Regions from separate parts of the Streptomyces sp. NPDC102462 genome, predicted to be linked through region 4. Evidence: riboswitches for the same ligand, from Rfam matches in the RefSeq annotation. Region 4 holds a riboswitch; each other region holds the start of a gene.

Region 1 (7,368 bases), on a different contig from region 4:
CCTACTCATGTTCAAAATTTGAAGCAACCGGAATTCGGGCCCGCGACAGCGGCCCGGCGCGCTCAGGAACAGGACTCAGGAACAGGGCTCAGGAACAGGAGGGCGTGGACCGGCGCCGCCAGGGCAGGTCCTCGGGCGTGGGGCGCGCACCCTCCCCGTGCAGCCCCCGCGCGATCGCCGTGCAGATCTCCTCCAGCTGCCCCACCTGCTCCGCGCTGAGGTGGTCGAAGACGGCGGCGCGCACCGTCTCGACGTGCCCGGGTGCCGTGCGCTCAAGGGCCGCCACCCCCGCCTCCGTCAGCGCGGCGATGCTGCCGCGCCGGTCCGACGGGCATCCCTCGCGCCGGACCAGGCCGTCCTTCTCCAGCCGGGTCACCGCGTACGTCAGCCGGCTGCGGGTGATCTTCGACCGCTCGGCCAGGTCGGTCATCCGCAGCCGGTGCTCCGGTGCATCGGAGAGGTTGGCCAGGATGGAGTAGTACAGGTGAGGCATGCCGGCGTCCTGCTGGAGCTGCCGGTCGATCGCGTCTTCCAGCAGCAGGGAGGCCGCGATGTACGCGCGCCAGGCGCGCTGCTCCTCGGGGGTGAGCCAGCGGGTCGTCATGCCGCCAGTGTAAGTTTGTTTCAAACTTGAACCAAGCCCGCCCGACCCGCAGCTGCCGAAACCGGCCCCGCCCGATCCGGGGCCGCCGAAACCGGCCCGCCCGATGCCAGCCCGTCCGTCTCCACGCTGGAGCACGCCGATGCCCTTCCCGTACGTCCTGCTGTCCGCCGCCGTCTCCCTCGACGGCTTCCTGGACGACACCGGCCCCGAGCGGCTGCTCCTGTCAGGCCCGGCCGACTTCGACCGGGTCGACGCGGTGCGGGCGTCCGTCGACGCGATCCTGATCGGCGCGGGCACGATCCGCGCCGACAACCCGCGGCTGCTGGTCAACGCGCCCGGGCGGCGCGCGGCCCGGCTCGCCGCCGGCCGGCCGGAGTACCCGCTCAAGGTCGCCGTCAGCGGCTCGGGCGACCTGGACCCGGACGCGCGGTTCTGGCACACCGGCGGCGAGAAGATCCTCTACGCCACGGACGAGGGCGCGGAGCGGGCACGGCGAGCCGGCATCGCGGCCGACGTCGTCCCGCTGGGCCCCCGCCTCGACTGGCCGACCATCCTCTCCCACCTGTACGCGGCGCGCGGGGTGCGGCGCCTGATGGTGGAGGGCGGCGGGACCGTCCACACGCAACTGCTCCGGCAGGGCCTCGCCGACGAACTCCAGCTCGTCGTCGCCCCGTTGGTCGTCGGCGATCCGGCGGCCCCCCGGCTGTTTGGGCCGGGGCAGTACCAGCGCGGGCGGCTGCGGCTCCTGGAGACCCGGCGGATCGAGGACGTGGTCCTGATGCGGTACGAGCCGACCGCCCCGGGAAGCGGTACGGCGGCCGTCGCCGCGGACCGGCACTGGCTGCGGATCGCCTGCGAACTGGCGGAGCGTTGCCCGCCCTCGCGGACGGCGTTCAGCGTGGGCGCGGTCGTGGTGGCCGCGGACGGCACGGAGCTGGCCCGCGGATTCTCCCGGGAGGAGGGCGACCCCGTGGTCCACGCGGAGGAGGCCGCGCTCGCCAAGACCGACCCGGCGGATCCGCGGCTGGCCGGGGCCACGGTCTACAGCAGCCTTGAGCCGTGCGCCCGGCGGGCCTCGCGGCCCGCGCCCTGCGCGCGGCTGATCCTGGACGCGGGGGTGCGACGGGTGGTCACGGCCTGGCGTGAGCCGGACACGTTCGTAGCGGGGGCCGACGGGAGCGGGTTGCTGACGGCCGCGGGCGTCGACGTCGTCGTGCTGCCCGAGTACGAGGCCGCGGCCAGGAAGCCCAACCGCCATCTGCTCGACTGAGCGCACCGACGGGGCTGAGGGTCGGCCGGGGTGCGCGACGACGAGGTCGTCGGTGTTCGCCGCGGCATCCGCGATCCGGTTGCGCACGGCTCGGTTCTCCTGAGTTCACCGGTCGGCGTACGGCCTCGTGCCCCGCGGGGAGCGGCTGGGAAACCCGTGCCGGTTCGCGGCAACGGTCACGGTCAGGCCGACCGCAAGCAGAGCCAGTGCCGTCCATGGCAGCGCCTCGGGCCCTTCACGGTCCAGCAGCATTCCGCCGGCCACGCCCGCGCCGGCGATACCGGCGTTCCAGCAGGTCACGAGGAGCGACTGAGCGATGTCCGAGGCGTGGGCCGCCGCGTCGGCGACGGCCGTCTGCAGGAGAGTCGCCGCACCGCCGAAGGACAGACCCCACAAGGCCGAGCAGGCGATGAGCAGCCAGGGCAGGTGGATGAACACGCCCAAACCGAGCGCCGCGGTGCCGAACAGCGCGACTGCCGTGATCATCAACGGTCGCAGGTGCCGATCGATCAGCATCCCTGTGATCCAGATGCCGGCGAGTGAGCATGCTCCGAAGACCAGCAGCACCGCATCCACGCGGTCCTCGATCCGCGCCGCCGCCGCGAGAGCCGCGATGTAGGTGTAGAGGATGTTGTGTGCGAGAACGAAGGCGCCCGTCACCAGTAGGACGGGAGCCACGCCCGGGATTCTCAGCACCCTGCCGACCGGTATGGCCCGGACATGCTCACTCTGCCCCGGCAGATCCGGAAGCTTCCGCAGAATCCAGCCGACCAGCATCAGGGCGAGCACACTCATCAGCCCGAACGTGGAACGCCAGCCGATCAGTTGGGCCATGAATGTCCCCGCAGGTACCCCGACGGACAGCGCAACGGGCGTGCCGGCCATGGCGACGGCCATCGCTCGGCCGCGTCGCTCCGGGGCGACGATGCCGCGTGCGTACCCGGCGAGCAGGGCCCAGAGCAGCCCCGCGACCAGACCGGCCAGGAAGCGCGCGGCCATGGTGAGTGGATAACTGGTCGAGAACGCCGTGACCGCGTTGGCCACGGCGAAGCCGCAGATCGCCGTGAGCAGCAGGCGTCTGCGTGGCCATGAGGCGGTGGCGGTGGTGAGGGGGACCGCCGCCAGGACGGAACCGAGTGCGTAGAGCGTCACCGTCTGTCCGGCATGCGCCTGGCTCACGCCGAGGTCCGCGCTCATGGCCGGGAGGACGCCCGCCGGGAGGGCCTCGGTCATGACGGTGACGAATCCGGCCGTACCGAGCGCGAGCAGGCCCGAGAGCGGCAGTCGGTCCGCCGACATGCGGGGATGGAGGCCGGGGCGGATGTTCAGTTGATCCATGGGCGTCATCGTCTAGGGTTGACATCAATGTCAAGGTCTATCCGACCCTGCCCCGACCGGACGTGAGGCTGCTCACATGCGCATCGGTGAACTTGCCCGGCTGACGGAGACCTCCGCCAGATCATTGCGGTACTACGAGCGTGAGGGGCTGATCACCCCGCGCCGTCAGGACAACGGGTACCGCGACTACGACGACTACCTCGTCGACCGCGTGCTCCAGATCCGCGGTCTGCTCGACGCCGGACTGCCCACACGGATCATCAGGCAGATACTTCCGTGCCTCGATGCCCCGCGGACGATCCACTTCACGGACGCCACACCGGAGATGATCGCCACGCTGGAATGCGAGGGCGAGAAGATGGCGCGCCGCATCGACTGCCTGACTCGCAACCGCGATGCCATTAACGAGTACCTTGCGGTGGTCAAGAGCCTCGCCTGACCACTCGCTCGACACCGGACGGAAGCGTGCCGTACGACTCGTTTGACCTTGACATGTGCGTCAAGGTTGCAGGCTTGAGCCATGAACGACTCCGCCCTCTGGCACACCGAATTCGGCGACGGCACACCGATCGTCCTGATCCACGGCTACACCATCGATCACCGGCTGCTCCTGCCGCTGGAACCCGCCTTCACCGGCCGGTCCGGCTGGCGCAGGCTGTACCCCGACCTGCCCGGGCACGGCAACAGTCCGCGCCTGTCCGGCCCGACGTCGGCGGCCACGATGGCCGACGCCGTCATCGACTGGATCCGCGCCACCGTCGGCGACCGGCCCTTCGCCGTTCTCGGGCAGTCCTTCGGCGGGCAGATCGCCCGCGCCGTGACCGCGCGCTTCGGTGAGCAGGTGCTCGGCTCCGCGCTGCTCGTTCCCGTCGTCCGCTGGGGCGCCGAACGTACCCTGCCCGACAGCACCGTGGTCGAGCGCGACGACGCACTCCTTGCCCGCCTCGCCCACGAAGAGGACCTTCAACTGTTCCGTGCCGTGATGGCCCGCCACACCGAGGAGAGCTGGGCTCTCTTCGAGGAGCACATCCTCCCCGGCTGGCGGGTGCACGACCGCCGTGCCGCCGCCGAACTCGACGCGGACTTCCTCCTGCCGCAGTGGCCCGAGAGCCCGGGCGTGGTCCACCACGGCCGGCATCTTCTGCTCACCACACGTCAGGACGCCCTCGTGGGCTGGCGTGACCAGCTTGCCCTGCTCGACCACTACCCCCGCATGACCGCTGTGGTCCTCGACGGCGCCGGTCACAACCCGCAGGTCGAGTGCGCACCCGCGGTCCGTGAGGTGATCGGAGGCTGGCTCGACACCCTTCCGCGACCGAACTGAAGGCCGCGCGGGTCCGGGGGGTTATCCGTGTGCTCGCGGTCCTGCGCATGGCGTACACTGGTGGAACACCGACGCGGGGTGGAGCAGCTCGGTAGCTCGCTGGGCTCATAACCCAGAGGTCGCAGGTTCAAATCCTGTCCCCGCTACTGAAGGCTCAGGGCCGGAATCCAGTACATGGATTCCGGCCCTGAGTTTTTTCCGCCCACGGTGACGCGGCTCGCTCACGGATACGCGACCCGCTCACGGTCACGAGCCCACCGTCACGAGCGGTGATCGGACGACCGCCCTCCGCATAACAACTGACACACCGTCAAGTCCCATGGGTTGCCCGAGTTTCCGTGCGCCAGGGGCCAACTCGCCCGGTTTTCGCCGGTCATGGGCGGTAAATTCCCGTCCGAAAGCGTTAACGATCAAGTGGAACGGCTTGGAATCTGCCCGCCGGGTCTATTAACGTTCGATAACGCAGCGCGGTCGTCCCAGCCGTCACAAGAGGCGGCTCCGTGCTCACGCGCCGAATCCCGCAAGGGAACCGGGGAACCACCACCTTGGGGTGAATCACGCGGACACCGCCGTGGAGACACGGCCGGTATACGCGCGTAGGAGACCTTCCTGCTCCGAACCCGTCAGCTAACCCGGTAGGCGGAGGAAGGAAAGGAGCACGCCCGAGTGGCGTCCAACCGGCCCGCCCCACAAGCCCCGTTCGCGCCGAGCCAGTACGGCACCGAGACCTTCGGCTACGGCACCTACCGCACCGACGAGGGCCCCTGGGAGGAGTGGAACCCCACCGAGGACTCCATCCGCCCGCTGCGCGGCCGGCACCGCGTCGCCAAGCAGCGTGGCGGCGGCGGACTCGCCCGCAGCTCCGCGGTCCTCGGCGTCGGCGTGATAGCCGCCGTCGGCGCGGGGGGCATGGCGAGCGCCAACACCGGCAAGCCGCCGGTGTCCATCTCCATGCCCGACCTGCCCTCCGTCGGCTCCCTGCTCGGCGACGGCGCCGGCGCCCAGGCCACCAAGGGCTCCGCGACCGCCCTGAGCAGCGTCGGCGTGACCGAGGCCGACAGCGCCGAGGGCACCGCCGACGCCGGCGAGGCGCTGCGCAACCGCATCATGGCCCAGGCCGAGCAGCAGCAGGGCCAGGCCGAGACCAAGGCCGTCGCCGCGGCCGTGTCCGCCGCCGACCAGGAGGTCGCCGACGCGGCGGCCAAGGCGGAGAAGGAGGCCGCGGCCCGCGCCGCCGCCGCCAAGGAGAAGGCGGAGGCCGCCGCCAAGAAGAAGGCCGAGGAGGCGCGGCTGGCCGCGCTGGCCAAGCAGTACACCCTGCCGACCTCCTCGTACACGGTCACCGGCACCTTCGGCCAGGCCGGCTCCATGTGGTCCTCCGGCTACCACACCGGCCTCGACTTCGCCGCCCCCACGGGCACACTGATCAAGGCCGTCCACACCGGCACGATCACCGAGGCGGGCTGGGCCGGCTCCTACGGCTACCGCACGATCCTCACCCTGGACGACGGCACCGAGCTGTGGTTCTGCCACCAGTCGTCGATCAGCGTCAGCGTCGGGCAGAAGGTCAACACCGGGGACGTCATCGGCCGCGTGGGCGCCACGGGCAACGTCACCGGACCCCACCTCCACCTGGAGGTCCACTCCGGCGGCGCGTCCAGCGGCATCGACCCGATGGCCTGGCTGCGCGGCAAGGGCCTCAACCCCTGACCCAGACGCCAAGGGCCTCAACCCCTGACCCCCCCGGCACATCCCCGCACACCCCCCGGTTCCCCGGCGGTCCTGGCGCCCATCCCCCCGACGTCAGGGCTGCCGGTCCGGTGTTTGCACGGTCTTTGCGTACGGCGCTGGAATCGAGGCTTCCGGCGGGCGCGTTGAACCCGAGTATGACTTCCCTTCGACAACTGGGCCCCTCCGATCTTGAGGTCTTCCCGCTCGCCCTCGGCGGCAACGTCTTCGGCTGGAGCGCCGACGAGCCCACGTCCTTCGCCGTCCTCGACGCCTACACGGCCGCCGGCGGCAACCTCATCGACACCGCCGACTCCTACTCGGCATGGGTCGAGGGCAACAAGGGCGGCGAGTCCGAGACGATCATCGGCAAGTGGGTCAAGGCGCGCGGCAACCGCTCGGACGTCCTGATCGCCACCAAGGTCAGCCAGCATCCCGACTACCCGGGACTGTCCGCCGCCAACATCAAGGCCGCGGCGGACGCCTCGCTGCGCCGGCTCGGCACCGACCACATCGACCTCTACTACACGCACTACGACAAGCCGGACGTGCCGGTCGAGGAGATCATCGGCGCGCTCGACGCACTGGTGCGGGCCGGCAAGGTGCGGCACATCGCCGCGTCCAACATCAGCGCGGAGCGGCTACAGGCGTCCCTTGACTTCTCCGACCGCGAGGGCCTGGCCCGGTACGTGGCGCTCCAGCCGCACTACAACCTGGTCTCACGCGACACCTACGAGGGCCCGCTCCAGGACGTCGCCGCCCGCGCCGGCCTCGCCGCGCTCCCGTACTACTCCCTGGCCGCCGGCTTCCTCACCGGCAAGTACCGCCCCGGTACGACCGTGGACAGCGTGCGGGCCGGGGGCGCGGCCAAGCACCTGCGGAGCGAGCGCGGCCAGAAGGTCCTCACGGCCCTGGACGAGATCGCCGCCGCCCACGGTGTCGCCGTGCCCAGCGTGGCACTGGCGTGGCTCGCGGCCCAGCCGACGGTGGTCGCCCCCATCGCCTCGGCCCGGACGGTGGACCAGCTCCCGGCCCTGCTCGCCGCGGCCGACCTGACCCTGACGCAAGAGGAGACCGACCGCCTCACCCAGGCATCGTCCTGAC
Region 2 (7,368 bases), on a different contig from region 4:
GTCGATCAGCTCGTTCTTCAGGTTGGAGATCTTGGCGCTGAAGGACTTGGGCGGGAAGCGCTTCGGATCGAGGTCCAGGTCGCGGCAGACCAGGGCCATCAGCCGCTTGGAGTCGGCGGCGTCGTAGATCGAGAAGGACGAGGTGAAGCCGAGGCGCTTGCTCTCCCGGCGCAGGATGCGCACGCACGCGCTGTGGAAGGTCATCACCCACATCGCGTTGACGCGCGGGCCGACCAGCTGCTCGACGCGTTCCTTCATCTCGCCCGCGGCCTTGTTGGTGAAGGTGATCGCGAGGATCTGCCCCGGGTGCACCTTGCGCTCCGCCAGCAGATGGGCGATGCGGTGGGTGAGCACCCTGGTCTTGCCGGAGCCTGCGCCGGCCACGATGAGCAGCGGGGAGCCGGCGTGCACGACGGCGGCGCGCTGGTTTTCGTTCAGCCCGTGCAGGAGCGTGGCCGGGTCGATGACCGGCCGTGGGGCGCCGTTGCCGTAGTAGGAGTCCCGGTCCGGGGGCACGTCGAACTTCCCGCCGAACAGATCGTCCGGAACCGGCTCCGGAGCGTGATCGTCCTCGGGCGGTGGCGGGGGCTCCTCCTCCTGCCCGCGGGGGGCTCGGAGGTCCGCCAGGAAGCTGTCGTCAAAGAGGCTGCTCATCGCTCTCCGAGTCTAGGCCGCGCCACCGACAACCCGCCGCCGCCCCGGGAAGACGGCCGGTTCCTGCGGCGGATCCGGTGCGGGCGCGGGCCGCACAGACCGCTCACCGTACGGAATCACCCTGTCACCCAGACGGAATCCCTCCGTCAGGTCACGAAAATGTATCGGGCATATCACCCATCAACCTTCACAGGGACCACACGAGTTGGCTAGCGTGCCGGGCAGGCCGTACGACCCCCACCGGCGAACGTCGCCGGGCCGCACGGCCTCCGCCGAGTCCGGCGCGCCCGCATGGTGCGCGGAGCCGGGGACCCACACCGACCTTGGGGTGAATCGGCCCAACCCCCGCGCGGGGAACGGCCGTAGGGCAACCCTTCCGAACCACCCGCCCGAACCCGACAGCTAACTCGGTAGGCGGAACACGGAAGGAGTCGCCTCCCTTGGCGTCGCATCGCAAGTCACGCTCCGCGGGTACCCGCGCGGCCGGCATACGGACCCCCGCCCTGGCCACCGCCGCCCTCACCTCCGTGGCCCTGCTCTCCCAGACGGCGAACGCCGCCCCCTCCCCCGACGGCGACCGGCCGAGCGTGGAGGAGGTGCAGAGGAAGGTCGACGACCTGTACCGGCAGGCCGAGTCGGCGACCGAGAAGTACAACGCGGCCAAGGAGAGGACCGGCAAGCAGCGCAAGCAGGTCGACACCCTCCTGGACGACGTCGCCCGGCGCACGGACCGGCTCAACAAGGCCCGTGAGGAACTGGGGGCGTTCGCCGCCGCGCAGTACCGGACCGGGGCCGCCGCCCCCGACACCGCCACCTTCCTGCTCGCGGACACCCCGCAGGACTACTTCGACCGGACGCAGCTGATGAGCCGGCTGACCTCGCGCCAGAAGACCGCGGTCGACGACTACGTCACCGAGCAGTCGACGACCATGAAGAAGCGGCGGGAGGCCACGAAGAGCCTGGAGACACTGACCGAGTCGCAGGACGAACTCCAGACCGCCAAGGCCACCGTCCAGAAGAAGCTCTCCACCGCGCGCCAGTTGCTGTCCAAGCTGACGGCGGAGGAGAAGGCACGGCTCGCGGCGATCGAGAAGCGCAAGCAGCAGGAGGCCGCGCGGAAGGCGGCCGAGCTGGCCAAGAAGCAGGCGGAGCAGGAGGCGGCCCGGCAGAAGAGCGACGCGTCGAACTCCACGGACTCCTCGTCGTCTTCTTCGTCTTCTTCCCCTTCCTCCTCTTCGTCGTCTTCTTCGTCTTCGTCCGGCTCCGGCTACGCCACCAAGGCCGAGAAGGCGATCGCGTTCGCCCGCGCGCAGATCGGCAAGCCGTACGTCTGGGGCGCCACCGGACCCGACTCCTACGACTGCTCGGGGCTCACCCAGGCCGCCTGGAAGGCCGCGGGCGTCAGCCTGCCGCGCACCACCTACAGCCAGGTCGAGGCCGGCACCACGGTCTCCCTCGCCAACGCACAACCCGGTGACCTGGTCTTCTTCTACGACGACGTCAGCCACGTGGGTCTCTACATCGGCAACGGCATGATGATCCACGCCCCGAAGCCGGGCGCCTACGTCCGCGAGGAGTCGATCTACTACGCGGGGGACTCGATCATCCACAGCGTGGTACGGCCGGCCTGAGCCGGTCGGGCTGCGCGCCCACGCGCGCGTGGCGGCGTTCCTGATCCCTCCGTGTCCCGCGCCCGCGCGTTTTTGCGACGTACGCGCGCGTGCCACGCCGTCGGTGCGCCCGGTGCTCCCTAGCATCGGGCGCATGCCCGGCACCTCACCCCTTCGCGCCTGGTGGGCGCAGCGTCCGCCGGCGGCCGGGGCCGCCGTGATGGCGACCGGCATCGTCTCGGTGGGGCTGCACCTGACCGGGTACGAGGTCCTGTCCCTGATCACGCTGGCGCTGGGCTGTGTCGCCTGGCTGGCGCTGGCCGCTGACTGCGCCGCGGGCATGCTGCGCGACCGGCAGCGGTGGCTGGCCGCCGCGCGGACGCCGGGCGCGCTCAGCGCCGTGGCCGCGACGACCGTGCTCGGCACCCGTATCTCCGCGCTCGGCGGGCACACCCTTGCCGCGGCGTTGCTCGCGCTGGCCGCCGTGCTCTGGCCGGTGCTGCTGTTCCTCGTCGGACGGGGCCTGCGGCGGCGGATGCCCGGGGCGGTGTTCCTGCTCTGCGTCGCCACCCAGGGACTCGCCGCGCTCGGCGCCACCCTGGCCGTCGCGGAGTCGACGGCGTGGCTCGCGCACACGGCGCTGGTGCTGTTCTGGCTGGGGCTTGCCCTGTATCTGGTCGCGCTGGCCCGGTTCGACGCCCGGCAGGTGCTCGACGGTGCCGGGGACCACTGGGTGCTGGCCGGCGCGCTCGCCATCTCGGCGCTGGCCGGGGCGAAGCTGATCACCGCAGGCGGCCCGGAGCTGTACCTGTGGAACGAGGACGACCAGGACGTCCTGCACAACGTGACCGTGGGGCTGCTCGCCCTCGACCTGGCCTGCTACGTCGTCCTGGTGCTCGCGGAGGTGGTCAGGCCCCGCCCGCGCTACGACGTGCGCCGCTGGTCGACGGTGTTCCCGATGGGGATGACGGCGGTGGCCTCGCTGGCCGGGGCGTCGGCCGTCGGCACCCCGTGGCTGCGGGGCCCCGGGCACGTGCTGCTGTGGGTCGCCGTCGCGGCCTGGCTGGCGGTGGCCGCGGGCGCGGTGGTGACGGCGCGCGCCGGGATCAGAGCGGCGGGCCGCGTCTGACGCTGCCGTACGTCACGTCCACAGCACGGCGATGAAGACGTTCGCCGTGGTCAGCAGGCCCACCACGCCGAACAGGTTCTTGTCGACGCGCTCCTCGTCCCGCTTCACGTAGACCAGTCCCAGGATGACGATCAGCAGGGCCAGCTTCACGCCGATCTTGATGTTGTTGACGTGGTGGTCGTCGGCCTGGTTGAGGCCGACCAGGATCACTCCGGTGACCAGCATGGTCAGCGCGCCGTGCAGCATGGCGGGCACGAACCGGGCGGTGCCCTGGCCCATCGCCTTCATCTGGGTGAGGAAGCCGCCGAGCAGGCAGGCGATGCCGATGATGTGCAGGCCGACGAAGAGATGGGTGAGTACGTCCATGGCCCCGGAGCCTAATCAGGGGCCCCGCACCCGACGGCCACCGGCCCCCGGCTGACCGCGTCCCATAGCACCCCGGGTGCCGCGCACGCCCCGGAAGTGCCGCTTCGGTCAGCGCGTCATGCGAAGGCGGCGACTCCGCACCGCCATCACGGTCACATACGGTCACCTGCCGCTGTGCCGCTGCCAGTTCCGTACATCCCGTTACCGACTCGTCACCATCGGCCCTAGCGTCCTCCACCAGCGACCGGCTCCCCGTGCCGGACGCGGCAACCGCACTCAGGAAAGGACGTGACGGTCGAGGTGGCAGCGCACCGCAAGCCCCGGCACCGCCCGCTCGGCGGCAACACGGCCCGGACGGCCGCCACCCTGGCCCTGGCGGGCGCGGCGACGGCGACGGCCTTCGAGGGCACCGGACATGCCGAGCCGGAGCTGACGCCGACCGAGGTCGAGGCCAAGGTCGACAAGCTGTACCAGGAGGCGGAGGTCGCCACCGAGAAGTACAACGGGGCGAAGGAGAAGGCGGACACGGCGCAGCGGCGACTGAAGTCCCTCCAGGACGAGACGGCCCGCAGACAGGAACGGCTCGACTCGGCTCGCAACGCGCTGGGCAAGGTCGCGGCGGCGCAGTACCGCAGCGGCGGCGTCGACCCCGCCGTCCAGCTGGCGCTCTCCGACGACCCGGACCGGTTCCTGGAGGGGACCGCGTTCGCCGAGCGGGCCGGCGACCGCCAGTCGGCGGCGGTGGCACGGGTACGCAAGCAGCTCGGGGAGATCGAGCGGCTGCGCGGCGCCGCCCGGATCGAGCTGTCCTCGCTGCGGTCCCGGCAGGCCGAGCTGAAGCGGCGCAAGGAGACGATCACGGAGAAGCTGGACGAGGCCCGGCAGCTCCTGGACCACCTGTCGCCTGCGGAGCGGGCCCGGGTCACGGCCGACGGCGGCACGGGCGGCCATGCCTCGCGCGCCGCCGCGGGGGACGGGCGCACCGCCCTGCCGGCCGCGGGTCCGGCCTCGGCACCCGGCTCCCGCGCGGCGGCCGCCGTGGCGTACGCCTACCAGAAGCTCGGCAGCCCCTATGTGTGGGGCGCGACCGGCCCGCACGCGTTCGACTGCTCGGGCCTCGTCCAGGCCGCCTACCGCTCGGCCGGCATCGCCCTGCCCCGCACGAGCTACGCCCAGATCGGCGCTGGCCGGCGCGTCGCCCGCTCCCAACTGCTCCCCGGCGACCTGGTGTTCTTCTACTCCGGTGTCAGTCACGTCGGGATCTACGTGGGCAACGGGCAGATGATCCACGCCCCGAACCCGTCCACGCCGGTGCGTCTGGCCCCGATCGACCAGATGCCGTTCGCGGGGGCGACCCGGGTGGCGTGAGGCCTTCGCACGGCGCACCGGGCCGCGCCCCGGAGCCGGCCGGCCCTGCTCACACCAGCCGGCGTGCCGTCGCCCAGCGGGTCAGTTCGTGGCGGTTGGACAGCTGGAGCTTGCGCAGCACCGCCGAGACATGGGACTCGACCGTCTTCACCGAGATGAAGAGCTGCTTGGCGATCTCCTTGTACGCGTAGCCGCGGGCGATGAGGCGCAGCACCTCCCGTTCCCGCTGGGTGAGCCGGTCGAGGTCCTCGTCGACGGGCGGGGCGTCGGTGGAGGCGAAGGCGTCGAGGACGAAGCCGGCCAGCCGCGGCGAGAAGACCGCGTCGCCCTCCTGGACGCGGAAGACGGAGTCGACGAGGTCCGTCCCGGTGATCGTCTTGGTGACGTAGCCGCGGGCGCCGCCGCGGATCACCCCGATCACGTCCTCCGCCGCGTCCGACACGGACAGCGCGAGGAACCGCACGGGCCGCTCGGTGTCGGCCATCAACGCGGCGCAGCGGCGCAGCACTTCGACCCCGCCGCCGCCCGGCAGATGCACATCGAGCAGCACCACCTCGGGCCGGGTCGCGGTGATCACCGTGACCGCCTGGTCCACGTCCGCGGCCTCGCCGACGACCTCGACACCGGTCTGCTCGGTCCGGCCGATCTCGGCCTGCACTCCGGTGCGGAACATACGGTGGTCGTCGACGAGGACCACGCGTACGCGACGCTCGCCCGCACCGTCGGCGGGCCCGTCCCCGCCGGCCGGCTCCGCCGCCCCCGCCGTACCGTTCGCCTCGGTCGGGTCGCTCATGACGTCTTCTCCGCCCTCTCCATCTCCAGCTCGACCTCCGTGCCGCCGCCCGGCACCGCGCGCAGCCGCGCCGTGCCGCCGTTGCGTTCCATGCGGCCGATGATCGATTCTCTGACGCCCATGCGGTCGGCGGGTATCGAGTCGAGGTCGAAGCCCGGACCGCGGTCACGGACGGACACGAAGACCGTCCTTCCCTCCACTTCGGCGTAGACCTGAACGGCGCCGCCCTCGCCACCGTACTTGGCCGCGTTGACCATCGCCTCGCGCGCGGCCTGCATCTGCGCCGCCGTCTTCTCGTCGAGCGGGCAGTCGCCGACCACGACGACCTCGATGGGGACGCCGTGCTTGTCCTCCACCTCGGCGGCGTTGCGCCGGACCGCGTCGGCGAGGGTGGCCGGCTCGTCCTCCTCCACCTTGCCGGTGCCCTCCGGCTTGTACAGCCAGGTGCGCAGATCGCGTTCCTGCGCGCGGGCGAGGCGGCGCACCTCGCCCGCGTTCTCCGCGTTGCGCTGGATCAGGGTGAGGGTGTGCAGCACCGAGTCGTGGACGTGCGCGGCGACCTCGGCGCGCTCCTGGGCGCGGATGCGCATCAGGCGTTCCTCGGACAGGTCCTGGGTCATACGGACCAGATAGGGGCCGGCGAGCAGGGTGATGCCGACGAGGACGGCGAGCGCGGCCTGCAACACGGAGCCGAGGTGGGCGGCGGAGCCCTGCAGGACGAAGATCCCGGAGACGCCGGCGGTGACGAGGAGCACACCGGCGCCCCCGCGCAGCAGTCTGAGGGTGCGGCGGCGGCTGCCGACCTCGACCCAGCGGGCCCGGCGGGCGTTGTCCGCCTGGCGCCAGACGAGGGCGACACCCGCGGCGACGAGGACGGCGGGCACGAGATACGCCTTGGCCCCGCCGCCCAGGTTGACGTTGCTCACGAAGACCATCGCCACGACGACCATGAGGAGCAGCGCGACGATCTGACCCTTGTCGGGCTTGCGGGCCACGAGCCTGCGGCGGCCGTCCGGCGCGGTCTCGGCGCCGACCAGGGACGGCGGTTTCTGGCAGCCGACGCCGCCGACGCCGAGCGGCACGAAGAACCAGAACGCGGCGTACAGCAGCGCGCCGAGGCCGTCGGCCATGAGCAGGCCGACGAAGACGAGCCGCACCCAGACCACGGGCAGCCCGAGGTGCCCGGCGAGCCCCCGCGCAACGCCACCGAGCCAGCGGCCGTCGCCGCTGCGGTAGAGCTTGCGCGGCGGCCGCGGTTCGACGGGGGTCGCTGCTGCTGCGGCTTCCGGCATGCCAACGATGGTCACACGGCCGCGGGCGCGGGTCATCAGGGTCCACCCGGAGACGCCCCTGATCTTCACAGCCCCGGCCGCGGCGGCGCGCATCCCCGGTCCGGCTCAGGGCCGATATCAGGGTTCGGCCAGGGTCGATCCGACTGCCGTCGCGGC
Region 3 (7,368 bases), on a different contig from region 4:
GCGAGAACACACCGTACGGAAGGTTGTGCGGTCCGAAGGGATCGCCCTCGGGGACGTCGAAGGGGGGCATGGGTGCTGCCTCACTCTCATCCGTGCCGTGCATGGTCATGTGTGCCGTGGATCGCGGACCACGTTACGGGTGGGTTGCCTCCCTGGGCAGTGTCTGAAGAGTGCGCAATGCCCGAATAGGCCCTGTTGTCGGAGGGGGCAATTCCGGCTTAGCGTCCTTTGAGGGGACACGGGCGGGGTGGGTCCGGTCCCTTGGGGAACAACAACCGGCCACACAAGCCACAGGCCGCAGGCGTGGACCCGCCGTGCGGGACGGGCCCGGCCACCTCTGTCAGATCCGGCGGGCCGGCCCGCCGCGGCAGTACGACCAGCGCCACGAAGTAGGCGTCACGTCCGGGGAGGGACCACGTGATCCAACCGGTAGCAGTCATCGGTGCCGGACCCTTCGGCCTGTCCACCGCTGCCCATCTCAAGGCGCGCGGGATCCCCGTGCGTGTCTTCGGCGACCCCATGGCGAGCTGGCGTGACCACATGCCCGCCGGGATGCTCCTGAAGTCGACCCCGGCGGCCTCCAGCATCGACGCCCCGCAGCCCGGCCACACCCTGGCCGACTACTGCGACGCGGCGGGCATACCCCGGCTGGTCGCCGACGAGGACATCGTCCCCGTCGAGACGTTCCTCTCCTACGGGGAGTGGTTCCAGCGGGAGCTGGTGCCCGACCTGGAGCGGGTCCGGGTCGTCTCGGTCGACCGGCGCCCAGGCGGCGGTTTCGACGTCAGGCCGGCCTCGGGCGAGTCGTTCCCGGCCCGCGCCGTCGTGATCGCCACCGGGCTGTCGGGCCTGTCCCATCTGCCCCCGGTGCTGGCCGCCGCCGCGGCGGACGGACCCGCCCCGACGGGCCCGGTCTCCCACAGCTCCCAGCACCATGACCTCACCCGGTTCGCCGGCAAGGAGCTGATCGTCGTGGGCGCCGGGCAGTCCGCGCTGGAGACCGCGGCGCTGGCGGCCGAGGCGGGCGCACGCGTGCGCGTGGTCGCGCGGCGCCGCGTCGGCTTCGATGCCCCGCCGTGGCAGCAGCCGCGGCTGCGTCCCGAGTCGCCGTTCGGCCGCGCCTGGTCGCTGTGGGCCCTCAGCCGCTACGCGCACTCCTATCGCCACCTCCCCGCGCACACCCGGCACTACCTGGTCCGCAGGGTGTGCGGCCCGCTCGGCGCCTGGTGGCTGCGGGACCGCTTCGAAGGCAAGGTGCGGGTCGCGGAGATCGACCGCGTCATGGGCGCGGAGGCCCCCGACGGCACGCCGGTCCTCACGGTCCGCACCCGCACCGGAGCCACCGGCCGGTTGCCGGCCGACCATCTCATCGCGGCGACCGGCTACCGCGTCGACATAGCCGCGATGGGCTTTTTGAGCCAGGGCATCCGAGCCGGGCTCGCCGCCAGCCGGGGCACTCCGGAACTCGGCCCCGGCCATGTCTCCTCGGTCCCCGGCCTCTACTTCACCGGTCTGCCCGCCGCGGCCTCCTACGGCCCGGTGATGCGCTTCGTGTGCGGCACCGAGTTCGCCTCGCCGCGCCTGGCGCAGCACCTGGTGGCGGCACACGCCTGAGGACGCGCCACACCGGACGAGCGTGTCGCCGCGGCCTCCGTCTCAAGCAGGAGGAACGCAAGGGGCCGCGAGGAGCGGTGAGTCGCGGCGGCCCGCTGTCCGTATTCTCTGGTCATGGCCGCTCCTCCCGCATATTCACTCGTCGCCACCGACCTTGACGGAACGCTCCTGCGTGGCGACGACACGCTCTCCGACCGGTCCCTCGCCGCGCTCGCGCGCGTGGCACGGGCCGGCGCCCGGCACCTGGTGGTCACGGGGCGCCCGGCGCCACGGGTGCGGCCGTTGCTCGACACGCTGGGCCGCGGGGGGCTCGCGGTGTGCGGACAGGGCGCGCAGGTGTACGACGCCGCCACGGACCGCCTGCTGTGGTCGGTCACCCTGGACCGGGAGTTGGCCGAGACCGCGCTCGGCAAGATCGAGGCCGAGGTGGGGCAGGTGTACGCGGCCGTCGACCAGGACGGGGTGAGCGGGCTCACGCTCATCGAGCCCGGTTATCTGATGCCGCATCCGACGCTGCCCGCCGTCCGCGTCGAGCGGCGCGACGATCTGTGGTGTGCGCCCATCAGCAAGGTGCTGCTGCGTCACCCCGCCCTGTCGGACGACGAGTTGGCGGCGACGGCGCGCGCGGTCGTGGGTTCCCTGGCGACCGTGACGATGTCGGGGCCCGGGACCGTCGAGCTGCAGCCCTGCGGCATCACCAAGGCCACGGGTCTGGCGCTGGCCGCCGAGCACCTTCGGCTGGCTCCTGAAGGGGCCGTCGCCTTCGGCGACATGCCGAACGACATCCCGATGTTCGACTGGGCCGCCCACGGGGTGGCGATGGCCGGCGCACACCCCGAGTTGAAGGCGGTGGCCGACGAGGTCACCCTGTCGAACGAGGACGACGGCGTGGCCGTCGTCCTCGAAAGACTGTTTCCGTGACGGGGTGCGTCAGTAGGCGCCGTTGACGTTGTCGATCGAGCCGTAGCGCTTGGCGGCGTAGTTGCAGGCGGCCGTGATGTTGGCGACCGGGTCGTAGATGTCGTACGACGTCCCGTCCACGTGGTAGGCGTTGAACGTCGGGTCGATCACCTGGAGCAGGCCCTTGGACGGGATGCCCTTGGCGGCGTTGGAGTCCCAGAGGTTGATGGCCCGCGGGTTGCCCGAGGACTCGCGCATGATGTTGCGGTGGATGCCGTTGTAGGTGCCGGGGATGTTCTTCTCCGCCATGATCGCGAGCGATTCGCGGATCCAGCCGTCGAGGTTGTCCGGGTACCCGGCAGGCGTCGTGCCGGCCGTCGTCACGGTCGCGGGGGTGGCCGCGTGGGCGCCGGTGGCGCCGAGGAGCGGCAGGGCGAGCACGGCGGCTCCGGTGCCGGCCACGGCGAGGGTGCGGACGAGGCGGTTGGTGCGGGGGCGGCGGTGCCGAGCGGCTGCAGACATGGCGTTGTTCCTCTCCGGCGCCTGCGAGGTGAGCTGTCGGGTTCGGGCTGGGGAGATGCCCGGCCGGCCGCCGAAAGGCGGCGCGACTTCACCCCTAGCCGTTCCGGTCGGCTGTGCCGTCCGGCCCGGCGGCCTACCTGGGTCCCCCGCTCCTGCCGTACGAAATGTGGTTCGTCGATGGGTCACGTCGGGTGGCGGCAGGATTCGGCGTCCATCCGACTGGCCCGGAAGCTATGCGACCGCACATGTCGGAAACAAGTGGTGGATTCCCTGCTCGTACCAATTGACATGCGATTGAGATGTATGGGTCGCTTGATCCTTTGCTATTGCCAAGGGTCAACTGGGCATTAGGGAAAGGGTGGTGGGGGGTGCGGGTGGGGTGTGGCGCTACGGTAAAGGGTGACCCAAGTCACTCCCCTTGAGGCTCAAGTGCATTCGGCATCAAGGGGAATTGAGGCGCCAATAGCGGCAAATCGGTCACTTCATCCCATGGGTCGCGGAATTCGCTTCCCCGGGTGGCCGACGTCACAGGAAATCTCCGAACGGACTTGGACCGTCGCCTCCCACGGCGGATCCGGGCGGTGCGGCCGCACCGGGCGCTGCGAACGGGCGCGGGCCGACGGCAGGTCGTTCCCGGCGGTCGAGTACGTCTCCGCCGCGTCCTCGGTCCACTCCAGACCGCCCGGGTACGCGCGCGTGCCCTCGCGGCACGGGGACACCTCCGGCCGCCACTCGTCCACGGCGACGTCCCGCACCACCGGCTCCGCCGATTCGGGCCATGGCCAGACCTGCGGCCAGTACTCGGAGGAGACCGTGCGGCGGATGCGGTGACCGGGCGGGAAGACGTATCCGGCGCCGCCCAGTTCGACGATCGCCTCCTTCGCTTCCTTCGCCTCCTGAGTGGCAACCGGGGCCGGGGCGCCGCCTCCTGGTGGTCAGGTGACGCCGGGTCCAGTACGCCCCTGGCGACCAGGGTCGACGCGCCGTCCGGGGCGACGTCGCAGCCCAGATGGCCAGTTGCGTCCGCGGCGCCCGGCGGATCAGACGCAGCCGCATCCTGGGCCGCCCGAGCGCCCAGCTCTCCTCGGTCACGCAGGCGGACCGTACGTCCTCGGCCCGCTGGTCGGGCGGCACGTCGGTCTCGTTGCCGACCGGGCGGAAGCGGCCTGCGTCCACGCCGGTGTGCACAGGGAGCGCGCCAGGACCGGGGTGCCCGATAGCTCGTGGGCGATGCTCGTCACGTTGGGGGACGGCCAGCCGGGTTCGCCGACCCGGCGGCGCGGGGCGCGCCCGGGCGGTGGACTCGACGACGTACGCGCGCAGGACCGGTTCGGACATCACCGGACGCGCGCCCACGGAGCCAGGGGGGCGGCGCCCGCGGGGCCACGGGAAGTGGCGGACACGGAGCCGTGGGGAGGGTCGGACGGCGGGCCGCCCTTCAGTCAGTGGTCCCACCAGCGCAGGGTCTGCTGGAGGAAGCCGATCGCCGGTCCGGGTGACAGGTCCCGGTCGGGGTAGGGGTGCGACCAGGGGCCGATCGACCCGCGGACGCGGTCGTGGGGAAGGCGTTCGACCAGACGGAGGACAGTGTCGTGGCAGGGGTCGTACCAGCCGCCGACCGCCGGCACCGCTGCCTTGACGGTACCGAGGGCCAAAGGCTGGCCGGTGGTGTGCGGGGCGGAGGTCAGCGCCTTCAGGTGGGCCTGCCGGACGGCCTGCCAGGAGTCGCCGGTGTACCGCGGGTCGGGCGGGAGGGCGGCGGCCGACAGCGCCGCGGCGGAACGGGCGTGCAGACGGGCCGCGACGGCGGAACCTCCGGGGCCCTGCCGTTCGTTCTCGTAGCGGCCGTCCGGGCAGCGGACGGCGACGACCGCCTTGAGCGGCTCGGGCGCGAGGGCCGCGATCCGGAGGGAGGCGGAGCCGCTCCGGGAGATGCCGAACACGCCCACGTTGCCGCCGTACCCATGCGCGTCCACGCGGACGGAGACGTAGCCGTGACCCGCGTACCAGGGGTGCCGCTGGGCGCCGCGCGGCGCGGTCCGGTCGGTGAGGCGGTCCGGTGCGTACTCCAGGAGGGTCGGTTCGTCCGTCAGGGGGCGCCACACGCGCGCGTACAGCCGTGTCCCGTCGGCGAGGGGGATCCGGAGGTCCGTGTGAACGGTTTCGTAGGGGAAGCACGTACGGATGTGCGGGGGCGGCGTTCCGGGGCATTAGCGGGGCAAAAGGTGTCGTATCCCCATGAGTCCATGAATATCGGATTGTATCGGCTGATAGGCGACATACCGGTCGTGATCCGATACCGCCCGGGCTGCACGGTGGGCGCTATCGGTGATCGAAACCTGACCGGATACGCTGACTTGAGTGATGGCAGCGACCTATCGACAAACCGTGTAATCGCCAGCAGACACCAGCAGACAGGAGACCCCTCGTGACCGTCGTCGGGCCGTTCGGGCTGAGCGTGCGGGACCAGGCTCTGGAAGCCGATGTCCAGGCCGGATTGGCGGCTGTCGAGGAAGGCTTGCTCGAAGCCACCAAGAGCGAGGTGCCGTTCATCACGGGGGCCGCGCAGCACCTGGTCCGGGCGGGTGGCAAGCGGTTCCGCCCGCTCCTCGTGATGCTTGCGGCGCAGTTCGGCGACCCGTACGCGCCCGGGGTGGTGCCGTCGGCCGTGGTGGTGGAGCTGACCCATCTGGCGACGCTGTACCACGACGATGTGATGGACGAGGCCGCGGTGCGGCGCGGGGTGGACAGCGCGAACACCCGCTGGGGCAATTCGGTCGCTGTCCTGACCGGCGACTTCCTGTTCGCGCGCGCCTCGCAGATCCTCGCCGACCTCGGTCCGGAGGCGGTGCGGGTGCAGGCCGTCGCGTTCGAGAGGCTGGTCACCGGGCAGATCCTGGAGACGGCCGGGCCCTCGGACGGCCGCGACCCGGTCGAGCACTACCTGGACGTGCTCGCCGGCAAGACGGGTTCGCTGGTCGCGGTGTCGTGCCGGTTCGGGGCGATGATGTCCGGCGCCGACGAGACGGTCGTGGACGTGCTCACGCAGTACGGCGAGCGGCTGGGCGTCGCCTTCCAGCTCGCCGACGACGTCCTGGACATCGCGTCGGACTCCCACGAATCCGGCAAGACCCCGGGTACGGACCTGCGGGAGGGCATCCCCACGCTCCCCGTACTGCGGCTGCGGGAGCGGGCGGCGCGGCTGGGGCTGCCCGAGGACCTCGCGCTGTGCGAGTTGCTGGACTCCGACCTGTCCGACGACGGCCGGCACGCGCAGGCGCTGGAGGCCCTGCGCGCACACCCCGCACTGGAGCAGGCCCGACGGGACACCGTGCGGTACGCGAAGGAGGCACGGGCCGCGCTGGCCCCGCTCCGGGAGTGCGACGCGAAGGCGGCCCTACTGGAACTGTGCGACGCGGTGGTCCACCGAGCGGGATAACCACCGGACCGTCCGCCCACCGGCCAGGACGGCCGACGAGCAACGACCATCCGGCGGAACGACCGGCGAGCGGCCGACCACCTGGCGGAAGAGCGATGCGTGCGTGGAACGACCGGTGAGCGACGACCAGCGGGCGGGGCGGCCGGCGGGCAGAACGGGCCCCCGGTCACCGATCCCGGCACCTGGACCGCGCACTGACCCGCCAGTCCGTCTGTCGCGCCCGTCCGTGCGCCCGAGCTGGTTGTGTGTCCCGGCGACCTGCTGGGGCGTCCGCCGGTCGCGACCGTCCCCCGCGCCCGCCCGTTCCGGCCGCCCGGTCCACCCGCCCGCCCCCGACGCCCCTCTGCCCTGCGCCCCTCTGTCCCGGCCGTCCGTATCGGTTGTCCCGGTCGTCCGTGCCCCCGGGCGTATGACTGGCTCAACCCCCGGCCGTCGCACAGTCTGACCGCGTTGACCTGGGAAAGGCCCGCCCGCACTCCCGTTACCCCTACGGGTCGGGGGAGGCGCATCCTCCGCGCGTCATACCGGAGGTGTACGTGGAGTTGCGTCCGCGGGGTGACGCATCCGCGCACCGGATTTGGTCAGATGGAAGCCACGGAAATCACCACTCCTCACCGATTCGGGTGAGAATGGCGGCTCAGGGTGGGAACAGTGCATTGGGCGTAGAAGGCCGCCGCCGACGACGGAGGTAAGCCACACATGGCACGGAACGAATCCGCTGACAACTCGGGCGCCGAGGAGACCGAGGAGCTGCGCTCCGGACGGCGCAAAGCCGCTCGGTACGTCGTCCCGGTCGCGGTCGTGGGGGTGACGGCGGCGACCATCGGACTGGTCCCGGCACTCGCCGACTCCGGCGACCCCAGTCTGCCGAAGATCACCGCACAGCAGCTCAT
Region 4 (7,368 bases):
TGCCGCGGGCCAGCCGCTCGGGGTTGGTGACGAACAGGTCGTCGCCGACGAGCTGGACCTTGTCGCCGAGCTTGTCGGTGATGACCTTCCAGCCGGCCCAGTCGTCCTCGAACAGCGGGTCCTCGATGGAGACGAGCGGGTAGGCCGCGACCAGTTCCTCGTAGTACTCCGTCATCTCGGCGGCGGAGCGCTCCTTGCCCTCGAAGACGTACTTGCCCTCCTTGTAGAACTCGGAGGCGGCGACGTCGAGCGCCAGGGCGATCTGCTCGCCGGGCACGTAGCCGGCCTGCTTGATCGCTTCGAGGATGAGGTCGAGGGCCTCGCGGTTGGAGCCCAGGTTCGGGGCGAAGCCGCCCTCGTCGCCGAGGCCGGTGGACAGGCCCTTGGACTTCAGGACGGACTTGAGGGTGTGGTAGACCTCGGCGCCCCAGCGCAGCGCCTCGGAGAAGGACTCCGCGCCGATCGGGGCGATCATGAACTCCTGGATGTCCACGTTGGAGTCGGCGTGCGAGCCGCCGTTCAGGATGTTCATCATCGGCACCGGCAGCAGGTGCGCGTTCGGGCCGCCCAGGTAGCGGAAGAGGGGGAGGTCGCTGGCCTCGGAGGCGGCGTGGGCGACGGCGAGGGAGACGCCCAGGATGGCGTTGGCGCCGAGCGAGCCCTTGTTGTCGGTGGCGTCCAGGTCGAACATGGCCTGGTCGATCAGGCGCTGCTCGGTGGCGTCGTAGCCGACCAGCTCCGGGCCGATCTGCTCGATGACGGCGAGGACGGCCTTCTCGACGCCCTTGCCCTGGTAGCGGTTGGGGTCACCGTCGCGCAGCTCGATGGCCTCGAAGGCGCCGGTGGAGGCGCCGGACGGGACGGCGGCACGACCCGTGCTGCCGTCGTCGAGGCCGACCTCGACCTCGACCGTGGGATTGCCTCGGGAGTCCAGGATTTCCCGGGCTACGACGACGTCGATGGACGGCACGAGCATCTCCTTCTTGGGATGTGACGCTGGAAGTGCGGGGCTGTGCGCCTTGCGACTAGAGCCTAACCGGCCCGGGGCCCCCGGCCGGTCGCCGACCGCCCCGTGGACAGGGTGACGACAGGCTGACGGTACACATTGTTTCCAACCGGAACAAAGGGCGGTGCGGAAATCGCGGGCGCGTCACGGGAGGAGACGGACGCGACGGGGGACGGGAAGCGGCGGGGAGGGGGCGGCCGGGAGAAGACGGGGAGAAGGCGAGGGGAAGGCAGGGGGAAGTGAGGCGCGCGGGACTGTGGGCGCCCGAGGGCCCTGCGGAGGGGCGGCTGCCTCGAACAGCCTCGCGGGCTCCAGGGGAACCGCGAGAGTCGGCCTCTCGGCGGGAAGCGCTGGACAAGGACGGCCGGGCGGCACCGGAGGGACGGCGCTGAACAGCCATGGGGGGGGCGGCACTGAACACGGCGCTGCAAGCGGCCCCTGGGGCAGCGCCGGGCGGGCGGCGCTGGAGCGGTCTTGGCGGGGCGGGCCGAAGAGGTGGGCGGCCGGGGAAACAGGCGGGGCGGGGCCGCAGAGGTGGGGAAGGGGGCCGGGGAGCGGAGGCTGGCGCGCAGCTGCCGTAGACGCGGGCCGGGAAACCGGGGCGGGGCCGCGAGGGGGCCTGGCAGCGGGGCGGCGGAGTCAGGGGAGCTTGGGGAAAGGGCCCGCCCCGGCGCGTACGGGGGAAGACGCGTCGGGGCGGGGGTTCCGTGGGGACGGGGCGGGCACGGGGCGCCCCCAGGGTGGGGGCGCCGCTGTGCCGGGGCTGTGGCCGGGCTGCCGGCCTGCTGTCACTTCAGGTGCAGCAGCTGGCCCGGGTAGATGAGGTCGGCGTTCGCGACGATGTCCTGGTTCAGCTGGAACAGCTTCTGCCAGCCGCCCTTCACCCCGTGCCGCTCGGCGATCGAGCTGAGGGTGTCGCCCGTGACGACCTTGTACTCGCCGTCACCCTTCTTGACCGTCTTGCCGGTCGGGGTGGTGACCGTCTTGCCGGCGGCCGGACGGTCGGCGGAACGGGAGGCGGACTGCCGCTCGGTGGAGCGGTCGGCGCCACTGTTCGAGGAGCCGGTGCCGGCGTTCGAGGAGCCGGTGCCGCTGCCGGAGTTCGAGGTGCCGCTGCCCGTGGTGGTGTTCGAGGAGCCGGTGTTGCCGCCGGACGCGGAGCCACCGCCGTAGACGGCACCGGACAGGCCCTTGCCGCAGACCGGCCAGGCGCCCTTGCCCTGGCCCGCGAGGACCTTCTCGGCGATCGCTATCTGCTGCGACTTGCTGGCCCTGTCGGCGGTGCCCGCGTACTGCGTGCCGCCGTACGCGGCCCAGGTGGAGGCCGAGAACTGCAGGCCGCCGTAGTAGCCGTTGCCGGTGTTGATGGACCAGTTGCCGCCGGACTCGCACTGGGCGACGGTGTCCCACTCGGAGGCGGTGGCCGCGGAGGCGTTGCCGGCCGCCATCAGCGGCGCGGCGACGGCCGCGCCGGTGACACCGGCGAGCGCCACGACTCGGGTGATGGACGGACGACGGTGCTTGCCCTTGCCGAAGAACAGCATGGAGGTTCCCCTCACCGACGCCTGCGAGGTGAGCTGTCGGGTTCGGGCCGGTTGAGTTGCCCGGCCACGTCTCCGTGTGGAGGCGTGGCTTCACCCCGAGCCGCTTCGGTCAACCGACCGGCGCGGCACTTACCTTGGGTCCCCCGCTCCTGCCTACGGCGCTTGACGCGACGACTGTTCCCGTACGGCCGCTGGCAGGACTCGGCGTTGCGGCAGCCGGGGCTCGCGGTGGCGAGCGGTCATGACCGTAGGCACGCGATCGCCGGAATTTCAAAGACGATCAGGGCTTCTGAGACTCATCCCACACTTTGAGCAAACCGGATATCGCCCACGAAACAGGACGTCAGCTCCCGCTACTTTTCGCCCGTTTCGCCCCCGACGTCCAGGGTCTGACCGGCGGCGATGTGGTTCGGGTCGGCACCGATGGCCTTCTCGTTGGCGGCGTAGAGCGCGCGCCAGCCGCCGTCCACGTCAAGGGAGTCGGCGATGGAGGCGAGGGTGTCGCCGACGCGGACGGTGTAGGCGTGCCGCCCGGACGGGCCTGACCCCTGGTCAGCCGTACCGCTCGCCCCGTTCTCGTCCGCGCTGTCGCCCCGGTGGCGACCGCCGCCGAGGGATCCGGTGTCGACGAGGCTCCAGGAGCCTCCGCTGCGCCAGGAATTGTCCGAGGCCGCGGACTCGGGTTCCTCCGTGGGTGAGCCGCCCTCGGGCGAGGCGCCGGGCTCGGACGGGCCCGACCCGCCGGGCTCGGCGGGGGCCGTACGGCCGTCCCCCGCATCGCGGCCGGCGCTTTCGCTCGGCGAGGGCGAGGCGGACGGCGAGGTCTCCGCGCCGGAAGCCGCCGGGCCGGAGGATGAGGACGAGTCAGACGAGTCGGAGGAGCCGGATTCTCCCGGCGAATCGGTGGAATCCAGCGATTTCTGTGCATCTGACGGCCCGGAGGACTTGGTGGAGCCCTTCGAGCCGGAGGAACCGCCGTCCGTCACGCCGGTGTCGACGCCGACGGAACCCGATGTCGAGGTGAGCCCGGACAGCAGGGCGCAGGTCGCCCACGGGGTGGTGCCCCGGTCGGCGAGGATCTTCTCGGCGACGGCTATCTGCTGTGAACGGCTGGCCTGGTCGGGGGTCGTCGCATACTCAAGACCGCCGTGACTGTCCCAGTCCTGCTGCGAGATCTGCAGCCCGCCGAAGTACCCGTTGCCGGTGCTGGCGCTCCACGAGCCGCCGCTCTCGCACTCGGCGACCCGGTCCCATGTGGTGCCGTCGGCGGCGCTCGCGCCGGTGGCGCCGAGCAGCGGAATGGCGATCGCGGAGCCGGTCACTCCGGCCGCGACGACGAAGGCCGGAGCCTGACGGGGGCGACGGTGACGACCGTTCCCGGAGAGCATGCGGAAGCCTTTCGCGCGACAGCACTGACCGGCGCGGCAGGCCACGCCGGAATGCCGCACCGATGGGTGAACGTATCGGCACACGATCGCCTGTCACAAGTTCATGCCGCGCAGATCACGTGAAGATCACAAACTTGAGGGTCTGTCATCTTCCGTCGGGGCAAGGGGCTTCGGAATCCCCCATTCCGTTCTCTTCCCGGACGGGCGTGAACTCAACGGGCAAAGTACGCAGTCCACGCATGATGAGCCCGCCGCGCCACCGCAGATCGGCAGGATCCACCGCAAGTCGCAGGTCGGGCAGGCGGGTGAGGAGGGTGGCGAGGGCGGACCGGCCCTCCAGCCGGGCGAGCGGCGCGCCCAGGCAGTAGTGGATGCCGTGGCCGTAGCCGAGGTGCTGATTGTCACGCCGGCCGAGATCGAGCACGTCCGGGTCGGCGAACCGCTCCGGATCCCGGTCCGCCGCCGCGAGGACGACGAGAACGGGGTCGCCGGCCGCGATCCGCTGCCCGCCGATGCCGACCGGCTCGGTGGCGAACCGCCAGGTGGCCAGCTCGACCGGGCCGTCGTAGCGCAGCAGCTCCTCCACGCCACTCGCCAGCAGGTCCCGTTCCCCGGCCGCGAGGGAGCGTTGCAGACGGTGACGCTGCTCGGGGTGGGTGAGCAGCGCGTACGTGCCGTTGCCGATCAGGTTGACGGTCGTCTCGAACCCGGCGAACAGCAGGATGAAGGCCATCGCGGCGGCCTCGTTCTCGGTCAGGTGCTCGCCCTGGTCGGAGGCGCGGATGAGCCCGGAGATGAGGTCCTCGCCGGGGGCGGGCTCGGCGGGCAGCGCCGCGCGCTTACGGTGGATCAGCTCGGCCAGATAGCCGCGCATCTTCTTCACCGACCGGGCCACGCCGCCCCTCGGCCCGCCGCCGTGCCGGATCATCATCCCCGCCCAGTCCCGGAAGTCGTCCTGGTCCTCGCGCGGTACGCCGAGCAGGTCACAGATCGCGTAGATGGGCAGCGGGAAGGCGAACTCGTGGATGAGGTCGGCACTGCCCCGGTCCGCGAACCCGTCGATGAGCCGGTCGGTGAGCTGCTGCACGCGCGGGGCGAACTCGGCGACCCGCCGTGGCGTGAACGCCTTGCTGACCAGCCGGCGCAACCGGGTGTGGTCCGGCGGGTCGATGTTCAGCAGATGCGTCATCAGCTCGGCCTTGCGCTCCCCCGGGATGCCGGTCCTGCCACGGGCGTGCTCGGGCTCGTCGTGATGCGCCGGGTTCTTCGACAGCCGCGGATCGGCCAGGGCCTGCTTGGCGTCGGCGTAACGGGTGACCAGCCAGGCCTCGACCCCGCTCGGCAACTCCGTCCGGCGCACCGGGGCGTGCTCGCGCAGCCAGGCGTAGGCCGGGTAGGGGTCCGCGGCGAACTCCCAGGTGAAGAGGTCGGGCGCGGCGGGGGCGTGCTTCGGCGGGTGGGGCTGGTCGGTCACTCCCCGACCGTATCGGGCGGCGCGGGGCGGACCAGGCTCCGGTCCCGCCAGTACCGGGCGCGGACCTCGTAGATCACGGCGAGCTGCCGGGCCGCCTCCGCCACGCCCCGCCGCGCCGCCATCTCCAGGTACGGGATCGCCCGGCCGTCCTCGCCGCGGCGCAGCAGCAGCGTCGCCAGCAGCAGGGCCGCGCGGTCGTCACCGAGGTCCGCGGCCCTCCGGTACCAGCCCTCCTGCTCCTCGCCCTCGGTCAGCGCCGCGAACCGCACCATCACCGGGACGTCGCCGCCCTCGACCCGCGCACGCAGCGCTGCCTTCGCCGCGTCCAGGACGGCCGCCCGGTCGACCTCCCGGTCGCCCAGCAGGGTCCACCACACCCCGTCCGGAACGGGCGGCAGGTCCCCCGTCCGCAGCGCCTCCGCGACGAGCGCCCCGTACGCCCGCCAGGTGCCGCCGGTCTCCCCCTCCACGAGCAGCCCCGATATCCCGAACATCGGTGCCGTGGCCCAGGCCAGCGCGGCCTCCAAGGGTTCCCGTTCGACCCCCTCGGCCGGATAGCAGCCCGCCGCCCGCAGCAGCAGCTCCACCGACACGGCCTCCGTGACACCGCAGCGCGCCAGGTCGACGGCCACCCGCACCAGCAGCCGCCCGCGCGGATGCTCGGCCTGTGTGCCGGCGCGCTGCCACTCGTCGAACAGCAGGTGCCCGATCGCGAAGTAGGAGGCGGCGCCCTCCCGCCCGCTCCACATATAGGCCGGGTAGGCGCGCGGGTCGTCGGTGTGCCCGGCCAGCCGCGCCAGCTCCGACTCGCTCCACTCGCGGGCCAGCGCGACGGTGCGCGCCCGCGTCAGCACGCCCTCGCCCGGCCCGGTCCCGGACCGGCGCCGGTAGTACTCCTCCGGCTCCATCGTGCCCAGCACCACCACGCCCCGGTGGGCGAAGCGTCCCAGCAGCCGCCGGTCCAGTCCGCTTCTGCCGCCGAGGTGGTCGCTGAGTTCGTCGAGCCACAGGACCCGCTTGCCCGCGTCGCCCTTCGGCCCGGTGGGCAGCGCGCGCAGATCCTCCTGCGGATCGGGGGCGTAGAGCAGATACCCCTGTTCCGCCAGCGACCGCACGGCGTTCCACGCGGTGTACGACTTGCCGACGGACCGCTCGCCCAGGACCACGACCAGCCCGCCGCCCTCCAGCAGCAGGTCCCGCAGCTGTCCGTCGCAGTCCCGGGGGACGTACGGCGGTACTTCCGGCAGCCCGGGGACGAGCCGGGTCGGCTGCACCCCGAACTCCAGGGGGTCCACCTCGTCCACGGGGCTCCACTGCACCGGCGTGGGCATCGGCACGGCCGGATAGTGGTGGTGCTGCACGCCGATGACATCCGCGTGGAAGGTGGCGTCACGGAAGTCGACGTGGTCGGCGAGCGGGGCGGGAGCGGGAACGTCGACTCCGGCGGGCGCCGAGGCCGCGGGAGCCGGCGGGCGGGGGTGGTCGTGGCGGAGGGCGTCGGAGGGGGCGGGGGCCTGGCCGGCACGGCCGGAGCGGGTGTCGGCGGGACCAGGGTCAGCGAGGGGGTCGGCGGCGCGGGCGTCGACAGCGAGGGGGTCGGCGGCGCGGAGGTCGGCGGCGCGGCCGTCGACGGACTCTGGAGCGCTGGGAAGGGAACTGGAAAGGGCCTCGCTGACAAGGGAGTTGTGTCGGGTGTCGGTGTCGGAGCCGTACGGGTCGGTGCCTTGGGCGGCGGCATCGGCCGGGCTGTCGGACCCGGGGCTGTCGAAGTCGGGGCTGTCGAAGTCGGCGTACGGGGAATCGGGGTGCGAGGGGGCGGGGTGCGGGGAGTCGGGGTAGGGCGGGAACCACCGTTCAGGGGCGTCCGTGGGGCGGCCGGTGGTCCTCATCCGGTCGACGAACTGCCGGTACGCCTCCGGACTCTGCTCCCGCAGTGCGAGCAGATAGCTGCGCATC

The links. Region 4 has a riboswitch for cyclic di-AMP ahead of ACIRFL_RS12520 (transglycosylase family protein). Riboswitches for the same ligand answer to the same signal wherever they lie in the genome.
Region 1: linked by a shared signal. The riboswitch ahead of ACIRFL_RS29870 (M23 family metallopeptidase) and the one ahead of ACIRFL_RS12520 (transglycosylase family protein) in region 4 are both predicted to bind cyclic di-AMP.
Region 2: linked by a shared signal. The riboswitch ahead of ACIRFL_RS03325 (NlpC/P60 family protein) and the one ahead of ACIRFL_RS12520 (transglycosylase family protein) in region 4 are both predicted to bind cyclic di-AMP.
Region 3: linked by a shared signal. The riboswitch ahead of ACIRFL_RS17965 (transglycosylase SLT domain-containing protein) and the one ahead of ACIRFL_RS12520 (transglycosylase family protein) in region 4 are both predicted to bind cyclic di-AMP.

What each region holds. Positions count from the first base shown of each region.
Region 1 is NZ_JBIWKB010000042.1:21,219-28,586, reverse strand. Features, by position in the region: gene ACIRFL_RS29900 (MarR family winged helix-turn-helix transcriptional regulator) at 89-604, opposite strand; gene ACIRFL_RS29895 (dihydrofolate reductase family protein) at 744-1,874, shown strand; gene ACIRFL_RS29890 (MFS transporter) at 1,980-3,212, opposite strand; gene ACIRFL_RS29885 (MerR family transcriptional regulator) at 3,289-3,651, shown strand; gene ACIRFL_RS29880 (alpha/beta fold hydrolase) at 3,733-4,536, shown strand; tRNA gene ACIRFL_RS29875 (tRNA-Met) at 4,609-4,682, shown strand; cyclic di-AMP (ydaO/yuaA leader) riboswitch at 5,036-5,195, shown strand; gene ACIRFL_RS29870 (M23 family metallopeptidase) at 5,203-6,246, shown strand; gene ACIRFL_RS29865 (aldo/keto reductase) at 6,423-7,367, shown strand.
Region 2 is NZ_JBIWKB010000002.1:257,331-264,698, forward strand. Features, by position in the region: gene pcrA (DNA helicase PcrA) at 1-654, opposite strand, end outside; cyclic di-AMP (ydaO/yuaA leader) riboswitch at 915-1,086, shown strand; gene ACIRFL_RS03325 (NlpC/P60 family protein) at 1,095-2,285, shown strand; gene ACIRFL_RS03330 (tellurite resistance/C4-dicarboxylate transporter family protein) at 2,419-3,393, shown strand; gene ACIRFL_RS03335 (hypothetical protein) at 3,406-3,759, opposite strand; gene ACIRFL_RS03340 (NlpC/P60 family protein) at 4,060-5,127, shown strand; gene ACIRFL_RS03345 (LuxR C-terminal-related transcriptional regulator) at 5,177-5,920, opposite strand; gene ACIRFL_RS03350 (PspC domain-containing protein) at 5,917-7,212, opposite strand.
Region 3 is NZ_JBIWKB010000018.1:88,016-95,383, reverse strand. Features, by position in the region: gene fahA (fumarylacetoacetase) at 1-70, opposite strand, end outside; gene ACIRFL_RS17975 (FAD-dependent oxidoreductase) at 418-1,614, shown strand; gene ACIRFL_RS17970 (HAD family hydrolase) at 1,729-2,535, shown strand; gene ACIRFL_RS17965 (transglycosylase SLT domain-containing protein) at 2,545-3,036, opposite strand; cyclic di-AMP (ydaO/yuaA leader) riboswitch at 3,042-3,223, opposite strand; gene ACIRFL_RS17960 (CocE/NonD family hydrolase) at 4,479-5,141, opposite strand; gene ACIRFL_RS17955 (polyprenyl synthetase family protein) at 5,465-6,475, shown strand; gene ACIRFL_RS17950 (outer membrane lipoprotein carrier protein LolA) at 7,175-7,368, shown strand, end outside.
Region 4 is NZ_JBIWKB010000011.1:46,491-53,858, forward strand. Features, by position in the region: gene eno (phosphopyruvate hydratase) at 1-976, opposite strand, end outside; gene ACIRFL_RS12520 (transglycosylase family protein) at 1,795-2,550, opposite strand; cyclic di-AMP (ydaO/yuaA leader) riboswitch at 2,554-2,721, opposite strand; gene ACIRFL_RS12525 (transglycosylase family protein) at 2,904-3,938, opposite strand; gene ACIRFL_RS12530 (cytochrome P450) at 4,084-5,412, opposite strand; gene ACIRFL_RS12535 (hypothetical protein) at 5,409-7,368, opposite strand, start outside.